2 regions of the Oryzibacillus soli genome follow, and region 1 is predicted to be linked to the other one. Evidence: riboswitches for the same ligand, from Rfam matches in the RefSeq annotation. Region 1 holds a riboswitch; the other holds the start of a gene.

Region 1 (3,536 bases):
AACGTATCGAAGGTCTCATGGATCTTGACGGCATTCTCGTAGATATCGTTAAAGTACTTCTGCAGATCCTCGTCAATCAGGCGAAGATCCTTCTTCGACAGAGCCATGATCACGTTCCGCTGCGGGCCAAGCACATTCTTCAGCCACATGATCTCGCTTCGCAAGCCGATGATTTCATTCTGATGGGACTTTCTCGGATGTAACAGAATGTCCTCATCCAGCTTCTCAATCTTCGATTCGATCCGGTAGCCGACCGTAAAGTAGTTGTCCACGACCAGATCCAATAGATGATAGAGAAACTTGTCGCCGGTATTGATCTCTTCCTCGAGCAGAATGGGCTTGATGGAGCGAATCTCCCGAAGCTTCTGCTTGGTGGCGGTAATGACATAATGCTTGCCCATGAAGATGTTGAGTTCCCGGAGGAAGATCTCTTCATCGTCATAGCGGATGCTGTTAACCACGACGAAATAATGGGTGTCGAAGATCTCAAGCTTCGGCCGCTGCTCTTCTTCGTTCATGCAGTCTTCAATGGCCAGCTCATGAAGATTGAACAGAGGCTGGAGCTCCAAGAGCTCGTCAACCTGGGCATCAATCCAGTAAAAGCCGTTTTCCGGCGGGTAGGTGGCGGTTTTTACGTCATCCAAGAGCGTAAAAACCCCGTTTTGCACGAGGCGCACCTTCATTGTCACCACTCCTCAAGTTATTCGCATTTCCCCGGATGGCAAGAACGGAACGGGACAACGCGAAACACCAGTCGGCATGTGGAAACTCCGAATCAGGCATGGCGGAGGCGCCAACTGGTTTTCAACGTATACGGTTTATGATCGTTCGTCCGTCTTAACCTCGCTGGGTTTCCGTCCATACTGGAACTCACCTCAAAATGACAGTTTTTTTGAGATCCCGGCAAGGGATCTTTTTGTGAGACACTCGTTAGTATAGCTCCCGCTTCGAAACTTTTCAATAAGCAATTTTCATAGGAACGGCGGGGCTTCGACACCTTCCCTGCCAAGGATTTTCAACCTCCCGGCAAGCTACATTTCCATGCCCCGGAATCCTTCGCAAGTATGCACTGTATAGTATTCGGGAACTAGTATTTCCGGTACTTCAATTTGCATCCTTTTTGCCCCAAAAGCACTCGTTTCGGAAGAAGAATTCTTATCCGAAAAATTGTCTAAAATACCTTGACGTAAGAACCTTTTACAGGTACAGTAAGAATCAAACTAAAAAACTTTCTTATCAAGAGTAGGTGGAGGGACTGGCCCGATGATACCCGGCAACCGGCACAGCTAGCTGTGTACGGTGCTAATTCTTGCAGGAGCTTTGCGGCTTCTGAGAGATGAGAAAGGGACGATCTTTGCTATTCCTCCTGCAAATCGGAACCTTTCTCCATTCGAGAAAGGTTTTTTATGTTTCAAGGGGCTTGCCCCATCCCATATTTGAAGGAGCGAGAGACGGATGCCCATCAAGATTCCCGACCATTTGCCGGCCAAAGAAGTGTTGATTAACGAGAACATTTTCGTCATGGACGAAACCGTGGCGTTCCACCAGGACATCCGTCCGCTAAGGATCGCCATCCTGAACCTGATGCCTACCAAGGAAACGACCGAGACCCAGATCCTGCGCCTTCTGTCCAATACGCCGCTGCAGGTGGAATTCGAGCTCCTGCACCCGGCAACCCATGTGTCCAAGAATACCTCGGCGGACCATCTGAACATGTTCTACAAGACCTTCGACGAAGTCTCCGACCAGCAGTTCGATGGCATGATCATTACCGGTGCTCCGGTGGAGACGCTGGAGTTCGAGGATGTGACCTATTGGGAGGAACTACAGCGGATCATGGACTGGAGCAAGGAGAACGTGACCTCCACGCTGCATATCTGTTGGGCTTCCCAAGCGGGATTGTACCATCACTTCGGCGTTCCCAAGTATCCGTTAGAAGAGAAGATGTTCGGCGTCTTCCCCCACCGGATCAATAAATCCAACGTGAAGCTGCTCCGCGGCTTCGACGAGCTGTATCTGGTCCCCCAATCCCGCCATACCGAAGTACGCCGGGAGGATATCGAGAAGATCGGGGAGCTGGATATCCTCTCCGAATCCGACGAGGCCGGCGTTTACATCGTCGCTACCAAGGACGGGCGCCAGATCTTCGTCACCGGCCACTCGGAATACGATCCCTGTACCTTGAAGTGGGAATATGACCGTGACGTGAACAAAGGGATGGAGATCGACGTTCCGAAGAATTACTATCCTAACAACGATCCCACCAAGCAGCCGCCCATCACCTGGAGAGCCCATGCGAACCTCCTGTTCTCCAACTGGCTGAACTACTATGTCTACCAGGAAACGCCTTACGATCTGAAGCAGTTGAAGAAGTCGGCTTCCAAGGATCTCGTCCCGGCCCTGTCGGGCGGACCTGATCACGATTCAGGAGCAGGCATCTAAGGCCTGGTGTCTACAGCCGCAACCGGCCAGACGGCCGATGGCAAGCGCCGGAACCGCCCGGGCTTGCCTCTTTTTCCGGAATATAGCTCATTAAAACGAGGGGGATACTATCTATGAAAATCGAAAGCCGGTTAGCCCAGATCGGTTCCATCTCCGAGCCGGTCACGGGAGCAGTCAGCTACCCGATCTATCACTCCACCGCTTATCGCCACCCAAAGCTGGGACAGAGCACAGGGTTCGACTATACGCGCACGAAGAACCCGACCCGGACCATTCTGGAGGATGCCATCGCCCAGCTGGAATCCGGAGATGCCGGGTTCGCCTCCAGCTCCGGCATGGCTTCGCTGCAGACCATCTTCGCCCTGTTCAGCCAAGGGGATCATCTGATTGTCTCCCTGGACTTGTACGGAGGCACTTACCGCCTGCTGGAGAAAATCATGAGCCGGTTCGGCATTACGGCTACCTACGTGGATACCAACGACCTGGACGCGCTTGAATCGGAGCGGACTCCCTCCACTAAAGCCGTGCTGATCGAAACCCCGACCAACCCGCTCATGATGGTGACCGACATCGAGAAGGTCAGCACCTGGGCCAAGCGACATGGTCTGCTGACCATCGTGGACAATACGCTCCTGACGCCTTTCTTCCAGCGCCCCATCGAGCTTGGAGCCGACATTGTCATCCACAGCGCCACCAAGTATCTGGGCGGACATAACGACGTTCTGGCGGGCCTGATCGTCACCAAGGGCAAGGAGCTGTCCGAGCAGGTGGCCTTCCTGCACAATTCCATCGGTGCCGTGCTGGGGCCGCAGGATGCTTGGCTCTTGATGAGAGGCATGAAGACGCTGGCGCTCCGTATGGAGCGGCATCAGGAGAACGCCACCAAGATCGCCTGCTTCCTGAAGACTCACCTGGACGTAGAGAATGTGTACTACCCGGCGCTGCCTGAGCACCTGCACCATGACGTGCAGAATCGACAGTCCTCGGGGAACACCGGAATCTTCTCCTTCCGGCTGAAGGACGCCCGTCTGGTGGAGCCGATCCTGCGCCATATCAAGCTGATCGCTTTTGCCGAGAGCCTGGGAGGTGTGGAA
Region 2 (3,536 bases), on a different contig from region 1:
ATGATCATTTTTCTGTTTTTTTCGACATTATGCGACCAAATCCCCCTGTCCTTCGCCCCTTGTTTTTGATGGCGATTTGTAAATAAATTTTATTTCTTCGACAGGTTTTTACAGAAATCATACATCTGTTGATTTATAATGGAGACTTGTAGACGGAGAAGCACCGATGATCTTACACCCATGTTCGGAAAATCTCCTGACCGTAATACCAAAGCATGGTGGATGGTGAAGACATTGAAGAACATGGGCAGATGGATTGGATCCGGCGTCATGCTGGCTGCCTCCTCCGGGTGGATCGGGCTGTGTCCTTCCCTATGGACGCATATGGAGCGGACGTCGTTGTACCTTATGCTTAACGGAATTCTGGGCTTCGGGCTGGGCTACTGGTTCGACCGGGTTCTCTTGACCTCCCTGAAGGATGACTTGACCCAAGCCTACAACCGGAGGTTCGTCACCCGCACGATGCCTTCCCTGCTGGCGAAGGCAACCCGGCGCCAGGCCTCGATCAGCATCACGCTGATCGACTGCGACGATTTCAAGAAGATCAACGACCAGTGCGGACATGCCGTCGGCGACCTGGTGCTTCAGGGCGTATCGCGTCTGCTCATCACCAATATCCGACGTGACGATTACGTCGTGCGCTGGGGAGGGGACGAGTTCCTGGTCATTGCGGACTATGCCGACCACTCCGTCACCCAAGTGATGATGGACAGGCTGGAGCACGAGCTGGCTCTGCTGTCCAAAGAGATGAATTTCCCGCTTTCCGTCTCCGTTGGAACCGCTGTCTTTCCGTCCGATGCCTCCAAGCTGGAGGATCTGATCCGCATTGCCGACCACCGCATGTATGAGAAAAAGCACGACGCCAAGGGTTCTCCCGCCGCCGTCAGTTGACCATAACGAAGCGAAGCCTCCGGATCCCGGAGGCTTTGTTTCGTTTGGTCCCCCGCCCGACCGGGAGGACCGGTCAATCATCGTCCCCGCACCAAAAAACCCCGGGGCGGCTCAAGGCCGCTCCCGGGGTTCCGATGGAGGCGAAGCTTATTTCTTGAAGATGCCGAACGGCTTGCCCACCGGCAGGAAGACCCGGCCGAAGTGGTTGTTCAGGACGTTGGCGCCGGAGCCGTAGAAGGATACGATCGCGATGAACAGCTCGGATACGGCGGCCAGCTTGTGGGTGAAGTCTTCGGCGATGCCGAAGGTGCTCAGGGAGAGGCCGATGAACAGGAAGTCGATCAGCACGAAGATGATGAAGAGCACTTTGTTCGCTTCCATGGCACCGATGGTCATGAACAGGGTGAAGATCAGGTAGCCGACGAAGGCGAAGCCCAACTGATGGGTATCCACGTTCTTGGCCAATGCCTCGCCGAATACGCCCATCTTGATCATCCAGGAGGCGGCTACGCCGAACCAGAAGAAGGCGTACGCGCCGAAGGCGGTGGTGCCGAAGTGATTGCCCCGCTTGGAATCCTCGATGCAGGCGAACAATTGGGCGAAGGCGCCCAGGAAGATCGCCCAAGGTATGACATAGGACAAGCCGGTGGTCCACTCCAGCTTCTGGCTGGAGGCCACCAGGGTGACCATGGCCAAGCCGAACAGACCGATGGCGGACGGATCGGCATTCGTAATCTTCACTTGCTGCGGATTGCTCATTAGCTTGCTTTCCTCCTAGACCTCTTCATAGTTAACGTTAAACATACTTCTCCATTCTCTCAGAATTCGACATGAAACTCGAGTGAACAATTTCGTAACTTTATCACAATATCTCCAAAGTTCGGATGGTCAATTCCTGAAAATTCCTGAAAATAAATGCTTTACAGCACCCCGCTGGTTGATTATAATTACACCCAGTACCCGTTAATTCGGATGGGCGTTCTTGGAATCCGCGAACGGTGCTCCATAACTTCATACTGTTATTCCAATCCCATTGGAATACTTCTTATCAAGAGAGGCGGAGGGTAAAGGCCCTATGAAGCCCGGCAACCGGTCATCCGGAGCAATCGACGCGTGCAAGCGGCGTCCGCTCGGATCGGCGTCTTGGTGCCAATTCCTTCGGAACCGTGCCCGGTTCCGGCAGATGAGAAGGGATACGACCGCTTCAGCCCATGCTGACGACTGCCCCTTTTTGCTCTGCGAAAAGGGGCTTTTTATGTCCAAGGAGGTGGATCCGTTGATCCGGCTGGAACACATCGAGAAATCCTATACCGTCGGCAAGCTGACCGTTCCCGCACTGCGCCGCGTCGATCTGGACGTCAAGCAAGGGGAAATCTTCGGCGTCATCGGCCATTCCGGCGCCGGCAAGAGCACTCTGATCCGCTGCATCAACCTGCTGGAGCGCCCGACTGAAGGCCGGGTGTTCGTCGACGGCGTCGAGCTCTCCGCGCTGCCGGACAAGAGGCTGCAGGAGGAGCGGCGGAAGATCGGCATGATCTTCCAGCACTTCAATCTGCTCTCGTCCGCGACGGTGGCCAAGAACGTGGCCTTCCCTCTGGAGCTGGCCGGGCTGCCCAAGGCCGATATCCGGGACCGGGTCCGGTCGCTGCTCGCGCTGGTCGGCTTGGAGGAGCACGCGGATAAGTATCCGTCCCAGCTCTCCGGCGGCCAGAAGCAGCGGGTGGGCATTGCCCGGGCCTTGGCCAACGAGCCCAAGGTGCTGCTCTGCGACGAAGCCACCTCGGCGCTGGATCCGCAGACGACCAATTCCATCCTGGCGCTCCTGCTCGACATCAACAAGAAGCTGGGTCTCACCATCGTGCTGATCACCCATGAGATGCACGTGATCCGCTCCATCTGCGACCGGGTGGCGGTCATCGACGGCGGGACCATCGTGGAGGAAGGTCCGGTGACGGAGGTGTTCCTGAAGCCCCAGCATCCGACCACCAAGGATTTCGTGGAGCAGGTGGCCGACCGCTTCGAGCTGAAGGAAGCCCTGGCCCACGAGAAAGCGGCGGGCAGCCGGAGCATCGTGCGCATCACCTACCTGGGCGAGACCACCTATGAGCCGGTGCTGTTCGAGGCCGCCCGGGAGACAGGGACCCCGATCTCCATTCTTCAGGGGACCATCTCCCGCATGAAGGATACGCCGTACGGCCAGCTGGTGGTGGAGTTCGGCGGCTCCGATTCCCAGGTGTCCGACACCATTACCCTTCTGCGTACGCGCGGATTCGATGTGGAGGTGCTCTAGCATGGATTGGTTCCAAAATGTCGACCCCTCCGAAATCTGGGAGGCTACTAGGGCCACCCTGACCATGCTGGGCCTGTCGGCCCTGTTCACGGTCGTGATCGGCCTTCCCTTGGGGATCGTGCTGTTTATGACGTCCAAGGGACAGATTTTGCAGAACCGGACGCTCTACCTGCTGCTGTCCTTCGTCGTCAACGTGGTGCGCTCCGTGCCCTTCGTCATCCTGATGATTCTCGTCATGCCGTTCACCAAGGTGCTGGTCGGCACCACCATCGAGGTTAAGGGCTCCATCCCGCCTCTGGTCATCGCCGCCGCCCCCTTCTTCGCCCGGCTGGTGGAAACCACGCTGCGCGAGATC

Evidence for each region. A riboswitch is a leader RNA that binds a small molecule or an ion and turns the genes downstream of it on or off. The one in region 1 is predicted to bind S-adenosylmethionine.
Region 2: it holds a riboswitch for S-adenosylmethionine, as region 1 does, so the genes downstream of both, ACSEXW_RS04480 (methionine ABC transporter ATP-binding protein) here and metA (homoserine O-acetyltransferase MetA) in region 1, are expected to answer to the same signal.

Annotation. Positions count from the first base shown of each region.
Region 1 is NZ_JBPPGJ010000008.1:226,700-230,235, forward strand. It holds gene corA (magnesium/cobalt transporter CorA) at 1-683, opposite strand, end outside; SAM riboswitch class I at 1,231-1,343, shown strand; gene metA (homoserine O-acetyltransferase MetA) at 1,456-2,442, shown strand; gene ACSEXW_RS13060 (aminotransferase class I/II-fold pyridoxal phosphate-dependent enzyme) at 2,556-3,536, shown strand, end outside.
Region 2 is NZ_JBPPGJ010000003.1:61,828-65,363, forward strand. It holds gene ACSEXW_RS04470 (GGDEF domain-containing protein) at 244-891, shown strand; gene ACSEXW_RS04475 (acetate uptake transporter) at 1,039-1,650, opposite strand; SAM riboswitch class I at 1,934-2,081, shown strand; gene ACSEXW_RS04480 (methionine ABC transporter ATP-binding protein) at 2,168-3,181, shown strand; gene ACSEXW_RS04485 (methionine ABC transporter permease) at 3,183-3,536, shown strand, end outside.